One region of the Sphingomonas sp. 10B4 genome, then DNA from elsewhere that is predicted to be linked to it. Evidence: riboswitches for the same ligand, from Rfam matches in the RefSeq annotation. Region 1 holds a riboswitch; the other holds the start of a gene.
The links. A riboswitch is a leader RNA that binds a small molecule or an ion and turns the genes downstream of it on or off. The one in region 1 is predicted to bind cobalamin.
Positions count from the first base shown of each region.

Region 2: another riboswitch for cobalamin. It lies ahead of cobW (cobalamin biosynthesis protein CobW); the one in region 1 lies ahead of QN347_RS13485 (TonB-dependent receptor plug domain-containing protein).

Region 1 is NZ_JASJVC010000047.1:7,313-15,021, reverse strand. It holds gene QN347_RS13495 (DUF1636 domain-containing protein) at 1-384, opposite strand, end outside; gene QN347_RS13490 (hypothetical protein) at 381-935, opposite strand; gene QN347_RS13485 (TonB-dependent receptor plug domain-containing protein) at 949-2,943, opposite strand; cobalamin riboswitch at 3,080-3,268, opposite strand; gene QN347_RS13480 (response regulator transcription factor) at 3,397-4,074, shown strand; gene QN347_RS13475 (TonB-dependent receptor) at 4,145-6,826, opposite strand; gene QN347_RS13470 (Hsp70 family protein) at 7,223-7,709, shown strand, end outside.
Region 2 is NZ_JASJVC010000001.1:62,016-69,724, forward strand. It holds gene QN347_RS00265 (precorrin-8X methylmutase) at 1-330, opposite strand, end outside; gene QN347_RS00270 (cobalamin biosynthesis protein CobG) at 330-1,433, opposite strand; gene cobN (cobaltochelatase subunit CobN) at 1,430-4,702, opposite strand; gene cobW (cobalamin biosynthesis protein CobW) at 4,710-5,747, opposite strand; cobalamin riboswitch at 5,916-6,143, opposite strand; gene QN347_RS00285 (aldo/keto reductase) at 6,243-7,253, opposite strand; gene QN347_RS00290 (amidohydrolase family protein) at 7,279-7,709, opposite strand, start outside.

The DNA.
Region 1 (7,709 bases):
CGGCGTGCGCGTGATGAAATGCCCCTTCACCCCGGCGGGCCAGCTGCGATAGGGCACCTGGCCCGCGTCGCTCTCGGCATAGAGCAGCGCATAATCGAGGATCGCGCGCGCGGCCTCCGCGCTCGGCTCGAAGCGCCCGAGCACATAGCCGACCTTGCCCGGCGCGCGCAGATGCACCGTGCAGAAATCCTGGCAGGCGAACAGGCACGGCATTTCCTGCACCGCGACGCCGTCATAGCCGGGCTCGGCCTGGACCGCGCGCAACGCCTCGACCAGCCGCGCCCCGCCGCGCACATTGGCGGCATCGTCGCGGGCGTCGGCGGAAAAGCGGCACGTGTTGCACGCGACGACCGCTGGGCCGTCGGTCACTTCGCGCAAGGTCATGCCGTCACCGGCTGCGGCGCGGCCGCCGGGGCTGGCACGCCCGCCGCGGTCAGCACGCGGTAGAGCGCGTAGAACGCAGCGAGGATCGCGGCGTAGCGCACGAACTGGCGTTGCAGGATCGGCAGCGATAGCGCGACATCGGCATGGCCGATCACCGGCGCCCAGAGCAGGATCGCCAGCTTGAACACGGCGAAGGCCGCGACATAGGCGATCGCGAGCCGCGCGACGGTCGAGCGCGCCGGAACGCGGTTATCGACGAGGCTCGATACGATCGCGCCCGCCACCGCAGCGGTGCCGATCGCGACGCCGGTCAGCGCGGTCGCGGCGTCCCACGGATAGCCCAGCACGCAGAACCCGACCGCCTGGCTCACCGCCCAGGCGGCAACCATCAGCGCGACGCCGTCACGGCGATCGAGATGCACCGCCGCCAAGGCTGCGAGCGCGGGAAAGGGCGTGGCGCAAGCGAAGATCAGCGTGGTGAGCGTGCTCGCGATGGTGAAGAGCAGGATCCACAGCAGATCGGCTTGGCGCGCGTGAAGGTCGGTGGTCATCGGCATCTCCCCCTCAAAACCGGCCACGGAAGCCGGCATAGACGCTGCGGCCAAGCGTGCCGTAGCGATAGATCGTCTGATACTGCGCATTGAACAGGTTCTCGATCCGCCCGAACAGCGCGACATGCTGGGTGACCGGCAGCTCGGCACGCAAATCGACCAGCGTGTAGGGGGCAAGCCGCGTGAAGTGCGCCGCGTCGTTGAAGGTTTCGCCCGACCAGCGGACCGCAACGCCGCCCGAAATACCGCTCGGCAGCGTATAGGTCGCCGATCCGTTCGCCGCATTGCGCGGGCGCCGTGCGAGCTGCAGGCCATCGGTCGCGCCCAGTGACCGGTCTTCCGAGAGCGAATAGGTGTAATTGCCGTCGATCAGCAGGCGCTGCCCGAGCCGCAGCGCGCCTTGCGCCTCGACGCCGCGGGCGAAGGCGCGCGACACGTTGGCGTAATAGCCAAAGCGCGCAATCGTCGTGCCGGGCTGGAAGCACACCGCCGTCGTCGGAACGTCAGGGCAGCTGGCAAAATTGATCAGGTTGGTCGAGCGGCGCTCGAAATAGCTGCCGCCGAGCGTCAGTGCGCCACCCAGCAGCCGCTGTTCGACGCCGGCTTCCCAGCCCTTGGCCTGTTCGGGCCGGAGCGTCTGGTTCCCGTATTCGGAGAAGAGCTGGTACAGCGTTGGCGCCTTGAAGCCCTCGCCATAGCTCGCGCGCAGCGTCGTGCCGCTGCGCAGCGCCCACACCGCGCCCGCCTCGAACAGCGTCTTGCTGCCGAAGCGGCTATGATCGTCGTTGCGCACCCCGCCGCTGAGCGTCAGCCCGTCGGCCACCGTCGCGGTGAGCTTGGCATAGACGCCGGTCAGTGCGGCGCGTGCCCGGTCGGGCGCCGGGATCGGCGTGCCGAGCGTGCCGTCGGGCGACACGGTGCGGAAGCGCGAAACCTCGTGTTCGACGCCGAACACCGCGTCCCAGCCGGTCGCGATGCCGAGGCTGCCTTGATATTCGAGCCGCGAGTTGCGGCCGTTCGCGTCGAAGGTCAGCGGTTGCGGCAGCTCGGGGCTGTAATTGTCACGCTGGATATCGGTATAGCCATAGGCGACGCGATTGCGCAGCCGCCCGCCGAACAGATCGACGTTGAGCCCGGCATAGCCGACGAATTGCGTATCGACCGAAAAGTCCGCCGAATCGCCGGCAAAGCCATCGAGCTCGACGCGGCCGCGCGCATAATAGCCGCGGACGTCGGCGCTGATCCCGTCGGCGAGCTTGAGTTCGGCGCGTCCGGTGACGCTCTGGTTGGTATAGCCGTCGGTCTCGGTGCCGCCGAACGCCGGCGCGATGGCGGAGATGCCGGCGGTGGTGAAGCTCTGCGCGCCGATGCGGAAGGTCAGCGGCCCGGTCTTGCCGCCGATCGCTGCGCGCGCGTTGACCGTCTCGCGCGATCCGGCCTCGACGTCGAAGCTCCCCTCGATCGGCTTTTGCGGCAGCGCGGTGACGATGTTGACGACGCCGCCGATCGCCTGGCTGCCCCACAGGATCGATTGCGGCCCGCGCAGCACTTCGATCCGGCTCGCGTCGCCGGTGAAGAGGTTGGCGAAATTGTAGCCGCCGCCGGGCGACGAGGGATCGTTGAGCTTGACCCCGTCGATGACGACGACGGTCTGGTCGGTCTCGGCGCCGCGGATGCGCAGCGAGGTATTGGTACCATAGCCGCCGTTGCGCGACATGCTGACGCCGGGCGTGCGGACCAGGATTTCGGTGACGCCGATGTCCTGGCTGCGGTCGATCGCGGCCTTGTCGAGCACGGTGACCGAAGCTGCGACGCGGTCGATCGCGGTCGGCACGCGTGTCGCCGTAACGACGATGTCGGCGCTCGCGTCGGTCGGAATGTCGCTCGCCGCATCGGGGCGTGGCGCTTGCTGGGCATCGTCGGGGCGTGGCGGCGTGTCGGCGAAGGCCGGCGTCGCGATCAGCAGGCCGAGTAGCAGGCCCGAGGTCGATGGGTGGAATCGTTTCATGGCAGTCCCCGCTTGTAGACAGTCGGAGACCTGAAGCGCGCAAGGGGGAGGGCGCGAACCATCCCGCCTGCACGATGCAGGTCGGCGATGTCGTCACGCGGGGTCTTCCCCGTTCGCTCGGCGCACCCTGGCCGGTCGAAAGACGACTGCGACGGGCAGGTCTCCTGGCTCACGGGTCACCGTCGTTCCGGCCGCCTTCTCAGGACCCGAAGGTCTCAATGGCAAATGGCCGGGCAACTCGCCGCTTACAGTTGCAGGGGCAGCCGGGGTTTTCCCGTTCCCTTTTCATCCCCGTCGCCGGGGAACCTGTCGCAGGAAGGCGCGTAGCGGGGGGACGGAAACGGGTCAATCATCTGGATCAGCTCGCGCGGTCGCGCTACGCCGCCCGTGCAATGCGGCGCGGTTCGGTTATGGTCGCTGGGCAGAAACGAACCCTCGAGCGGGAGTCTAGCGGTGCGTCTCCTGATTGCCGATGACGATGCGCGCGCGCCGCGCCAGCTCGCGAGCGATCTCGGCGCGCTGTCGCACGAGGTCGTGATCGTCGGCGATGGCCGGACCGCGCTCGCACGGGCGACGCAGGAAACGTTCGACGCGGTGCTGCTCGAACTGGTGCTGCCCTATGTCGGCGGGGTCGAGATCACGCGTACGCTGCGCGAGCGCGGGCTCGATCTGCCGATCGTGCTGCTGAGCGTGCATGGCGATTTGCCCGACCGGCTCGCCGGGCTCGATGCCGGCGCCGACGACTATCTCGTCAAGCCGATCGCCGCGGTCGAGATCGAGGCGCGGTTGCGCGCGATCCTGCGGCGAGCGACGCGCAGCGGGGGGCACGGCGTGATGCGTGCGGGCGACATCGAAGTGAACGAAATCAAGTATCGCGCACAACGCGGCGGGCGTGTGCTGGCTTTGCCCAAGCTCGAGTTCCAGATGCTGTGCGAGCTGATCCGCAACAAGAATGCGATCGTCACGCGCGCGATGTTCTATCGCAACGTGTGGCGCTACGACGGCGAACCCGCGACCAATGTCGTCGAATCCTACATCCGGCGCTTGCGCGGGCATTTGAATGCTGCCGGCGAGCCAGACCCGATCGAGACGATCCGCGGCGTCGGCTATATGCTGGTCGACCACGGTTGAACCGCGCAGGCAAAGAAAAACCCGGCCCGAGCAATGCTCGGACCGGGTCTTCCCGCCTAGTGCCGAGTGATCAGAACTTGGCGGAGAGTTCGAAGCCGTAGGTGCGCGGCGCGTTGAAATTGCCATAGTCGCCGAGGATGCCGCCGTATGCGGTCGAAATCAGCGCACCGGTCGCGCTGTAGTTCTGCACCGGCGTCGAGTTCGCCGACGAGCGACGATAGACGTAGGTCGTGTCGAGCAGGTTGCGCGCCCAGACCGAGACGGTGACCTTGTTATGGTCGTTCACCGCGATGTCGGCGAGCGCGAGGCGCCCGTTCATCACGAAGCTGGCGTCGGTCTTGGTGCTCTCGAGCTGGAAGCTGTACTGGCTGCTCGAATAGTTGCCGTCGAGGTGAAGACGGACGCTGGCATCCCCGATATTCACCGGAAGCACATAGTCGAGCGCGGCGGAGGCCGCATTCTTCGGCGTGTAGACGATGTAGAGCTGCTGCGGCGGCGCACCCGGCGTCAGCGGGTTCACGGCCGAAGGTGCCTTCCAATAGGTGTAGGCATACGAACCGGTCAGCGTCAGCTGCGGGATCGGCTTCACCGTCAGGTCGATCTCGACGCCGCGGATCTTCGATTTGCCGGCATTGGTGGTCTGCTCGATATGCGCGCCGTTGGTCGGGCTCGAGCCGTTGGTGTCGAAATAGTCGAAGTCGAACTGCGTGTTGCTACGATCCATGATGTAGCCCGCGACGTTGAGGCGCGCGCGGTGATCCCAGAAGTCGGCCTTGGCGCCGATTTCGTACGACTTGACCGCTTCCGGACCGAAGGCGTTGAACTGCAGCGAGCGGTCGTTCGCACCACCGGCGCGGAAGCCGGTCGCATATTTTGCGTAGAAGTGGATGTCGCGCGTCGCGTCGAACGCGATGTTGAACATCGGGTCGAAGCGGCTGATGCTGTTCTTGAAGCCGAACGGTGCAACGACGCCGGTCGCACCGGCAAGATCGGTACGGTTGTTGATGACGTAGAGGCTGCCGTGACGGTCGTCCTTGGTCCAGCGACCGCCTGCCGTGATGTGCAGCACGTTGCCGAGCGCCTCGGGCGAGAAGGTCAGATTGCCGAACACCGAATAGTTGTGGTCGGTCGCGGCGCTGGCGCGCGTGATGAACTGGCAGCTGTTGGCGAATTGCGGTGCAGTGGCCGCCAGCGTGTTGTTGCACGATGCATCATAGCGCTGAAGGCCCGAGTTCGCCCCCGTGATCGCGCTCGAATTGCCCGGGATCGGGCTGCGGATCGTATAGGCGGTGCCATCGGCGTTCCACTGGTTGGTCAGTGGGGTGGCGGCATATTCGCTCGCCTGTTCGGTGTAGTAATACGCGCCGACGACATAGTCGAACTGCGGTACGCTGCCGACCGCCTGGAATTCCTGGCTGAACTGGTTCTGCTTGAGGAACGAGAGGCTGTAGCGGCTGAACGTGCCGGTCGTGTTGATCGCGGTCGGGTTCGCGGTGTTGACGACGAACGGCGAGAACGAGCTGCGCTCTGGGCCGCCGGAGTTGTCCCACTGATCGGTCTTGACGCCGCGCCATGCGGTGATCGAGCGCAGCTCGATCCACGGTGCGAGCTTGTACTTCAGATTGGCCGAGAAACCGTGCGTGATGTCGACGCTCGGCTGCTGCGGGACGCCGACATCGGAGATGTACTGGCGCTCGGGATGGACGCCGACGAGCGGCGCCTTGGGCGCGACGCAGATCGGGCGCCCGGCCGCCGACTGCGCTGCGGTGATCGTGCCGCCGCAAGCGGTGCCGGTGCCGGGCACGAACAGCGAGGTGCCAAGGACGCCGGTCGCGCCGTTGGTGTAGGAGCCGACCGCATATTTGCCGGGGTTGTAGTTGAGCAGCTGGCTGAAGTTCGGGCTGTTCTCGTCCTTCGCATAATCATAAGCGAGGTCAGCGGTGAAGCCGTCGATCGGCTGCCAGCGGGCTGCGACGCGGCCGCCCTTGCGGTCGTAATAGTTCCAGCCGGTCGCACCCTGGAGCCGGTTCTTCACCGTCGGATCCTGATGCTGATACACGCCGTCGAACTTGAGCGAGATGTTGTAGAAGCTCGGCAGGTCGAGGTGCAGGTCGGTGTTGCGGGCGCCGTAATTGCCGATGCCAGCGGTGACGCGCGCGTCGAACACGCCGGTCGGGGCCTTCGAGACGAGCGACAGCGCGCCGCCTTCGGTGTTGCGGCCGAACAGCGTGCCCTGCGGACCCTTCAGCACTTCGATGCGCTCGATGTCGAACAGCGCAGCGTTCAGGCCCTGGGTCTTACCCAGCGCGACGCCGTCGATATAGACGCCGACGCCGCCGTCGCGCGCGGTCTGGTTCTGATCGTAGGGGACGATACCGCGGATACCGATCGTCAGCGCCGACTGGCGCGCTTCGAAGGTCGCGACGCGGAGCGACGGGATCGAGCCGTCGGCGAGGTTGAACAGGCTGAGCACGTGGCGATCGGCAATGCCCTGTGCGCTGAGCACGCTGATCGAGATCGGCGTCTTCTGCAGGTTGGTTTCACGACGGGTCGCGGTGACGACGATGTCGCCGATGCCGGCGCCCTGCTCTTCGGGAGCTGCGGCGGGCGTCGTCGCCTGCGTGTCGGCAACCGGTGCGGTGGCCGCGGCGTCGGTGGCCGGAGCGGTCTGCGCCAGGGCTGGCGAAGCGGTGAGAGCGATTAGCGCGCCGCCCATGAGCAGCTGCAGGCGGAAGCCCGAACGAACGATCATTGTGATATCCCCTGAACCAGTCGGGCCGTTTAGCCCCGGTCCGGCTCGGCTAGCGCTCGATTGGGTCAGGAATGTTACATTCGCTGCAACCGGGGTATTACCAAAATATCATTTTCACGTCATAAACCGCGCTTCGATCGATGGCGCCGCCGCGCGGGATCGTTACGTCGCGTAAAATGCGGCGCAAGCGCGCCACTGTACCGGATCTTACGCGCGCCTTTCGGGAAACGATTATTTACGTATTTACCCAAGTGCGGCTAACTTGTCACACAGCGGCGTCTTGTCATGCGCTGCTCTCGCGTGCGCATGGACGTTGCTGATGTCTGATCTGTGCGAGTCGCACCTCTTGCGGGAGTTTTGCGCCGCCCGGACTTTGCGACTAGAGCGCCTCGCGTCATGTCCATATCTTCCCCCACCGCGATCGGCCTCGATTTTGGCACCACCAACTCGGTGGTCGCGCTATCGCGGGATAATGCTGCCGAACTTGTCGCGCTCGATGCGCCCGACGCGCGCGACCCCGTCTTCCGCTCGGCCTTGTGCTTCTGGGAAGACGACGGGCGCCATCCCGGCGTGCCGAGCGGGCTCGCCGCCGATGCCGGGCCATGGGCGATCCGCGAATATCTCGAATTCCCGCAGGACAGCCGCTTCCTGCAATCGTTCAAGTCGGTGGTGGCGAGCGCGAGCTTCGAATTCGCCAACGTCTTCGAACGCCGCTTGCGCTTCGAGGAGCTCGGCCAGTTGTTCCTCGCCAAGCTCGCTGCACGCGCCGGCGGTGCGCTCGACGGGCAGGCGGCGCGCGTCGTCGTGGGACGGCCGGTCGAGTTCGCGGGCAGCCGCCCGAACGAGACGCTCGCGCGGACGCGCTACGACGCGATGTTCGCCG
Region 2 (7,709 bases), on a different contig from region 1:
CGCGCAGGCGAGTTCGAGCGTCTCGGGCGCGTGGAGCGTGCAGATTACGGCATTGTCGGCGGGCAGGCGCGCGCGCGTGATCCCTTCGGTGACCATGCGCGCGTCGCACAGGATCGGCGCGCCGGCTTGAAGCGCCGTCCGCGCGACGCTGGCGAAGCCAGGCGAGAAGCGGATTTGGGCTGCGAGCTCGACCAGCCCGGCGGCGTGGATCATCCGTACCGCGACGGGTTCCTCGTCGCGGTCGAAGCGCGACAGCGCGGCTTCGGCGCGGATCGTAGCGAACGACTGGCGATAGATTGCGGCGCCATCGGTCTCATAGACATGCGGCATCAGGCGGCTCCGAAATGGTCGAGAATCTGGCGCACGTCGAGGCCCGCGCGCGCCGGCGGCGACCCGGCGCGGGCGTCGAACGCGAGGTCGTAGCGCCCGTCGCGGCCGGTCAGCACGACGGAAGCGGGGGCGGCACGCGCGCAGCCCTTGGCGCACCCCGAGACGTGGAGGTGGCCGGTGACGAACGGGGCGAGCCGGGTGGCAAGGTCGCGTGTCGTCACACTGGCTTGCGGGCAGGCGGGTGCGCCGACACAGGCATCGGTCGCGGCGAGCGGGTCGGGGGCGGGGATGTGGGTTGCGCCTTCGATCAGCAGTAGGCGCCACGGCGTGGTGCGGACGGCGCTGGCGGGCGAGGTGGCCAGCATCGCGATGAAGGTGTCGGCATCGATCCGGCCGAACGGAAGCGGCTGCGCGGCACCGAGCGGATGGCGGCCGGGGGCAAGCGGCGCTCCGGGCGGGGCGGGGTGATCGTCGCCGTTCGCCCAGCCGGGGAGCGGTGCTGTATGGCGCGCCATCCGACCGGCCTCCGCGCCGCCGGTGGCGACGAACCACTGGGCGAGCGCGATCAGCGCATCGACTTCTTTGCCGAGCGCGATCGCAACGCCAGTCTCGCGGCCTTCCGCTCGCAGGATCAGACGGCCTGTGGCGGCGCGTTCGATACGAAAGTCGGCGGGCGCGGTCGTCAGGATCGGTGCGGCACCAGCGTCGATTGCAAAGCCGACCTTGCCCGGCAACTCGGGAAGTTCTGCGAGGCGGACCTTGAGTTCGGTAGCGATGCGATACGTGTCGTCGCTTGTCTGCCAGTCGGGCGCGACGAGGATCGCCCGGCGGGCTTCGCGTTGTGGATCGGGATCGACCAAAGCCAGGTTCACCAGCGCGGCGACAAGCGCTTCCCAACTGGAGTCGGTAGCCCCGCGAATCTGCAAATTCGCCCGATTGGTCACGTCGATCTGGCCGTTGCCGTACTGCACCGCCGCCGCGCACAGGCCGAGTATCTGGTCACGGTCGAGCCGCCCGAGCCGCGGCCGCACGCGCACCAGCAAGCCGTCGCCCGCCGCCATCGGCCGCCACGCGGTCGGGCACCAGCCACGCACCGCGCTCATGCCGCGCCGTCCAGTTGCGCGAGGATCGAATTGCGCCGCGTCTGCCACAGGCCCGCCGTGCGCAAAGCCGCAAACCGCGCCTCCATCGCCGCGAGCGCACCCGGGTTGGCCTCCGCGATGAACGCGCGGACATCGTCGCGCGCCAGCGTCGCGTCGAAATAGAGGTCGAACGATTCGGGCGTCACCGCGCCCGCGAGATGCGCGAAGCTGCCGAGATGATCGAGCGTCGCCGCGATCTCCGCCGCACCGCGATAGCCGTGGCGCATCATCCCGGCGATCCAGCCAGGATGTGCGGCGCGCGCGCGGACGACGCGCGCGATTTCTTCGGGAAGCGGCCGCGCGCGCGGACGATCGGGATCGGTCGCATCGAGGTGATAGGCCGCCGCATTGCCGCCCGTCACCGCCTGCGCGGCAGCGAAGCCGGCTTCGTGCGCGGCATAATCGGCGGCGAGCAGCAGGTCGGTTTCGGGCAGGTCCTGGACATGGACGAACAGATCGGCCGCAGCGATCCGCGCGCGGATCCCGGCGGGATCCGCGTGTTCAGCCTGGCCATCGAACGCGTGCGACGAAGCGGCGAGCCACGCTTCGCCAGCCGATCGGCGCGCCTCGGGCGTGTAGGTGTCGACGCTGTCGCCCAGGCCGACGCCATAACGACCGGGCGCGGGACCGAACACGCGCGCTGCGGCCGGCGCGCCCACGAACGGGTTGCGATCGGCGGGCTCGTCGCGCGCGGCAATCGCGCGCACCGCCTGGCCGAACATAACGCACAGCGTCGGGAAAGCATCGCGGAACAGGCCGGATATGCGCAGCGTGACATCGATCCGCGGCCGGTCGAGCAACAGCAGCGGCAGGATTTCGACCCCGGTTATGCGCTCCGACCCCATGTCCCACACCGGCTCTGCGCCGAGCAGATGGAGCGCCATCGCGAACTCCTCGCCCGCGGTGCGCATCGTCGCCGATCCCCACAGGTCGATGACGAGCGCGCGCGGATAGTCGCCCTGATCCTGCAAGTGGCGGCGGATCAGTTCGTCAGCGAGCCGCACGCCCTGCGCGTGCGCCGAGCGCGACGGCACCGCGCGTGGATCGGTGGTGTAGAGGTTGCGTCCGGTCGGCAGCACGTCGCTTCGCCCGCGCCACGGTGAGCCCGATGGCCCCGCCGCCACACGTCGCCCATCGAGCGCGGCGAGCAGTCCGTCGCGTTCCGCCGCACCTTGGTGCTCGCGACCGAAGACGTGGAGCCCGTCGCCGAACTGGCTGTCCTTGACGTCGCAGACGAAGGTGTCGATCCGCGTGATCGCCTCGGCATCCGAGCGCGCCGCGTCGAGGCCGAGCACCCCGTCGAGCCCGAGCGCGCGCGCCTCGTCGCGGATGTCGCCGCGCAGCCGCGCACGTCGCGGCGGATCGAGCCCGTCGGCGTTGGAGAATTCGTCGAGCAAAACCTCGAGCCGCCCAAGCCCGGCGCCGCTCCCGCTGCGTTCGAGCGGGGGGGGGACATGCCCGATCGTCACCGCGCCGATGCGGCGCTTGGCCTGCGCCGCTTCGCCCGGATCGTTGACGATGAACGGGTAGATCACGGGCAGCGCGCCGGTCAGCGCCTCGGGCCAGCAGGCGTTCGACAGCGCGACCGCCTTGCCCGGCAGCCATTCGAGCGTGCCGTGCGCGCCGACATGGACCAGCGCGTGCGTGCCGCGCGCCTGCAGCCAGAGGTAGAAGGCGACGTACCCGTGGCGCGGGCAGCGCGACAGGTCGTGATATTCGTCCGACCGGACTGCAGGACGCCCGCGTTCGGGTTGCAGCGCGACGATGCTCTCGCCGCTGGCATAGGCGGCAAAACGAAACTGGCCTTCGCTGACGGTAGGGTCGCCCTCCGGCTCGCCCCACGCGGCGAAGAGATCCTGGCGCAACGTCGCCGGCAACCCGAGCAATGCCGCACGATATTCCGCGACCGGCCAGTCGAGCGTCCGCGTCGCGAGCAGGACGGGCAGATCGGCGGGGCCGGGTCCGGTCGCATAGCCGGCTCCAGCGAGATCCTCCAGCATCGCCGCGACCGAGGCGACCGCGTCGAGGCCGACCGCGTGCGCCATCTGGTGCGTCTTGCCCGGATAGGTCGAGACGACGATCGCGAGCCGTCGCTCCCCCACCGGAGTCTGGGCGAGCGAGATCCAGCCAAGGACCCGCGCCACAATCGCGATGATCCGCGCGGGATCGGCACGATGCTCGCGGCGCGCGAATTGCAGGTCGGGATCGAACGGCGCGTCGTCCTTGAAGCTCGCGACGCCCGCGAACAGGCGGCCATCGACCTCGGGCAGCACGACATGCATCGCCAGATCAACCGGCGACAGCCCGCGCTGCGCGCCTGCCCAGGCCGCGCGATCCGATGTGGCGAGCGCAACCTGGAACACCGGCACGCCCGCCCCATCGAGCGGCGTGGTGCCGGTTTCATCGCGCGCTGAGAACGCGGTGGCATTGATGATCGCGGCAGGCGCGAGGCTCGCGACCCAGCGCCGCATCCATCCGCTCGCTTCCGGGTCCTTGAGCGACGGCGCGAACAGCGCAAGGACGTCGCAGCCGCGCGCCTCGAACCCAGCTTGCAGCGCGGCGATCGGGTCGAGATCGGCGGCGGTGAGATACGATCGGTAGAAGACGATCAGGATCCGCAGCCGCGTCGCAGTGAGCGCGAACGCCGCGGGGCAGACGATGCCGCGCCCGGCTTGCCACCCCCCGACCGGCGCGATAGCGCGCGCGCCGTGAAGCGGTCGCACATAGCAGCCCGATGCCAGCGCGAACTGCGCAAGCGCCGCCTGCGCCGCCGCCGCGCCGCCGATATCGCACAGCTGCGCGATCCGATGCAGCGTCGAGACCGGCACCGTCGACGCGGCCTCGAGCCGTTCGTCGCGGCGTCCATCGGCCGGGATCACCGCCAGCGCGATTCCCTCGCGCCGCGCCAGCGCCGCGACCTGTTGCAACCCATAGGACCAATAGGCCGCGCCGCCGATCAGCCGGATCAGGATGCCCTTCGCGCCCGCCAAGGTGCGCTCGACATAGGTGTCGACCGACAGCGGGTGCGTCAGCTCGGCGAGATTGGCGAGCCGTACGCTCGGCAGCGCGGCATCGCCCGCATCCGCCACGGCGCTGCGCCACCCGGCCGCGAACGCGCCGAGATCGCTGTCGGAAAACGACAAGAGCACGAGATCGGCGGCGTCCTGCCCCAGATCGCGCGGCGATGCGCTCTCCTCCAACCCGTGGGTTTCGCGGAAGATGACGTGCATCGCGGCGTCAGCCCTGCAGCGCCGCCCGGATTGCCGCGGGGTCGAGCCGATCGCGCTCGGCGATCACCACCAGGCGCGTGGCGCGGGGTTCGTCGCTCCGCCACGGCCGGTCGTAATGCGTGCGGACGCGCGCGCCCACCGCCTGGACCAGCAGCCGCATCGGCTTGCCCGCCACCGCGGCATAGCCCTTCACGCGCAGCACCTCGCCACCGCCGCCGAGCGTCTCGATCCGCGCGGCAAGGTCATCGGGCGCGGCGATCTCGCCGAGGTCGAGCACGATGCTGTCGAAATCGTCATGCTCGTGCTCGTCCGCGCCATCGTGATGCGACGGGCGCGCGGCGATATCGTCCTCCGCCGCCGCGCCGATGCCGAGCACGATGCGCGGATCGACGACGCCGTCGATCAGTTCGAGCACGGGCAGCGCGCGCGGCGTCTCGGCGGCGATCACCGCGCGCGCCGCAGCGATGCCCTCGGGACCGGCCAAGTCGCATTTGGTGAGGAGTACCATATCGGCGCAGGCGAGCTGATCCTCGAACACTTCGGACAGCGGGGTTTCATGGTCGATGCTGGGATCGGCGGCGCGCTGCGCATCGAGTGCCGCGAGATCGGGGGCGAAGCGTCCGGCGGCGACCGCCTCGGCATCGGCGAGCGCGATGACACCGTCGACGGTGATCCGCGAGCGGATCGCCGGCCAGTCGAACGCCTTGAGCAGCGGCTTTGGCAAAGCGAGCCCCGAGGTTTCGATCAGGATATGGTCGGGTCGCGGGTCGAGCGCGAGCAGAGTCTCGACGGTCGGGATGAAATCGTTGGCGACGGTGCAGCAGATGCAGCCATTGGCGAGCTCGACGATATTCTCCGCTGGGCAATCGGGGATCGCACAGCCCTGGAGGATATCGCCGTCGACGCCGAGCGTGCCGAATTCGTTGACGATCACCGCGAGCCGGCGACCGCCCGACTGGCGGATTAGATGGCTGATGAGCGTCGTCTTGCCCGCGCCGAGAAAGCCGGTGACGATGGTAACGGGGATTTTCGTAAGATCGGACATCGGGATTCCCACGGCTCTGGCAACGACCGGCGGGGACCTCATGTCGGTCGGCGCACGCCTTCGATGGGCGCCGAAAGCCCCCCGCAAGCGCACACCGATGCGGCCCCAGCCACACAGGCTCGTCGCTCAGACGGAGAACCGTGCCGCAGCCATCCCCTGGGCCGAAGCAAGAGCGACCTTATCGCCGGCAGGTCTCCTGGCTTGCGGGTCAAAGCTCGGGCATCGCCTTCCCAGGAGCGCATCGCTGGATGCGGTATCCCAGTGGCTGCTCCTGAGTGGAGCCTGACGCCGTCGCTCACCGCTCACAGTTGCAGGGACAGCCGCGGATTTGGGGCGAACCCCGCACCGCATTCCCATTCAAGCCCCTCGCGGGGCACCGGCGCGATCATCGGGACGCGAAAACGCTTCCCGATCATGGTTGTAGCTCCGGCGCGACGGATTGCCAATCGGTCATTCGCGCGGCCGGCGATCATCGGCCGCCGGGATACGCCCTGCCTAGGCCGCGAGCTCTTCGCCCGGCAGGGTTTCGGTATCGATCTGCGCTTGCATCGCTGCGGGATAGCGTGCGCCCTTGAGCGCCCCCGCCGGAAACAGACGGTCGACCGCAGCGACCAGATCGGCGGCGAGCGGGCGTTCTGCCGCGGCGAGATTTTCGGCGAGATGCGCCAAGCTGGTCGTCCCCGGAATCGGCACGGTGAACGGCCGCTGCGCCAGCACCCAGCCGAGCGCGAGTTGCGCCGGCGTCAGCCCCGCTTGCGCGGCAAGCGCGTCGAAGTCCGCCACGGTCTTCAGATTCTGTGACAGCAGCGGCTCGACGAAGCGCGGCATGGGGCGGCGGATGTCACCCTCGGCATAGCTGTCGTCGTGGACCGCGCCCGCGAGCAGCCCGCGCGCCACCGGCGAGAAAGCGACGAGCGCGATGTCGAGCTCGGCGCAGGCATCGAGCACGGCGACTTCGGGATTGCGCACTGCGGGCGAATATTCGGACTGCACCGCCGCGATCGGATGGACCGCGTGCGCACGGCGGATCGTCTCCGCGGACATTTCCGACAGCCCGATTGCGCCGATCTTGCCCGCTTCCTTGGCGCGGACCAAGGCGCCGACCGACTCCTCGATCGGCACCTTCCGGTCGAGGCGGTGCATGTAATAGAGGTCGATATGGTCGGTCCCGAGCCGCCCCAGCGCGCCGTCGAGCGTGCGCGTGATCGCGGCTGGCGTTGCGTCGAGGATGCGCTTACCATCGACCAAGTCGAGCACGCATTTCGAGGACAGCGTGAATTCGGCGCGGCGATGCATCACCGCGCGCCCGATCAGCCGCTCATTCTCGCCGCCGCCATAAAGCGCCGCGGTGTCGAGCAGCGTGTAGCCGCGATCGAGCGCCGCGTTGAGCAAGCGCGCGCCGTCTTCTGCGCTCGGTGGCACGCCGTAAGCATGGCTGAGGTTCATGCAGCCAAGCCCGATCGCCGAGACGGTGAACGGGCCGATCGAACGGGTCGGCAGGGTCATGGCAGCTCCGAATGCAATGGGCGGGTCAGCCCAATTCCTCGGGCCAATACAGCCGCATCGGATTGTCGACCAGAAGCTTGCGCTGCAACTCGGCAGTCGGAGCGATTCGCGGGATGACGTCGACCAGCGTGCCGTCGTCGGGGATGCGATGCTCCATATTGGGGTGCGGCCAGTCGGTGCCCCACAGCACGCGGTCGGGGAAGCGCTCGACCACCGGGCGGATCACCGCGACGAAATCGTCGAACGGCGGGCCCTGCGGCGACAGCCGCTCGGCGCCCGATACCTTGGTCCAGATGTTGGGGTGATCGTCGAGCAGCTGCACGAAGCGCGTGATGTCGGCGCCGCCGGGGCCCTGCGCGATGTCGGGCCGGCCGAGGTGATCGACCACGATCGTCGTCGGGATCGCGGCGAGGAAAGGTTCTAACTCCTCGAGAATGTCCGCCTCGAAATAGACGA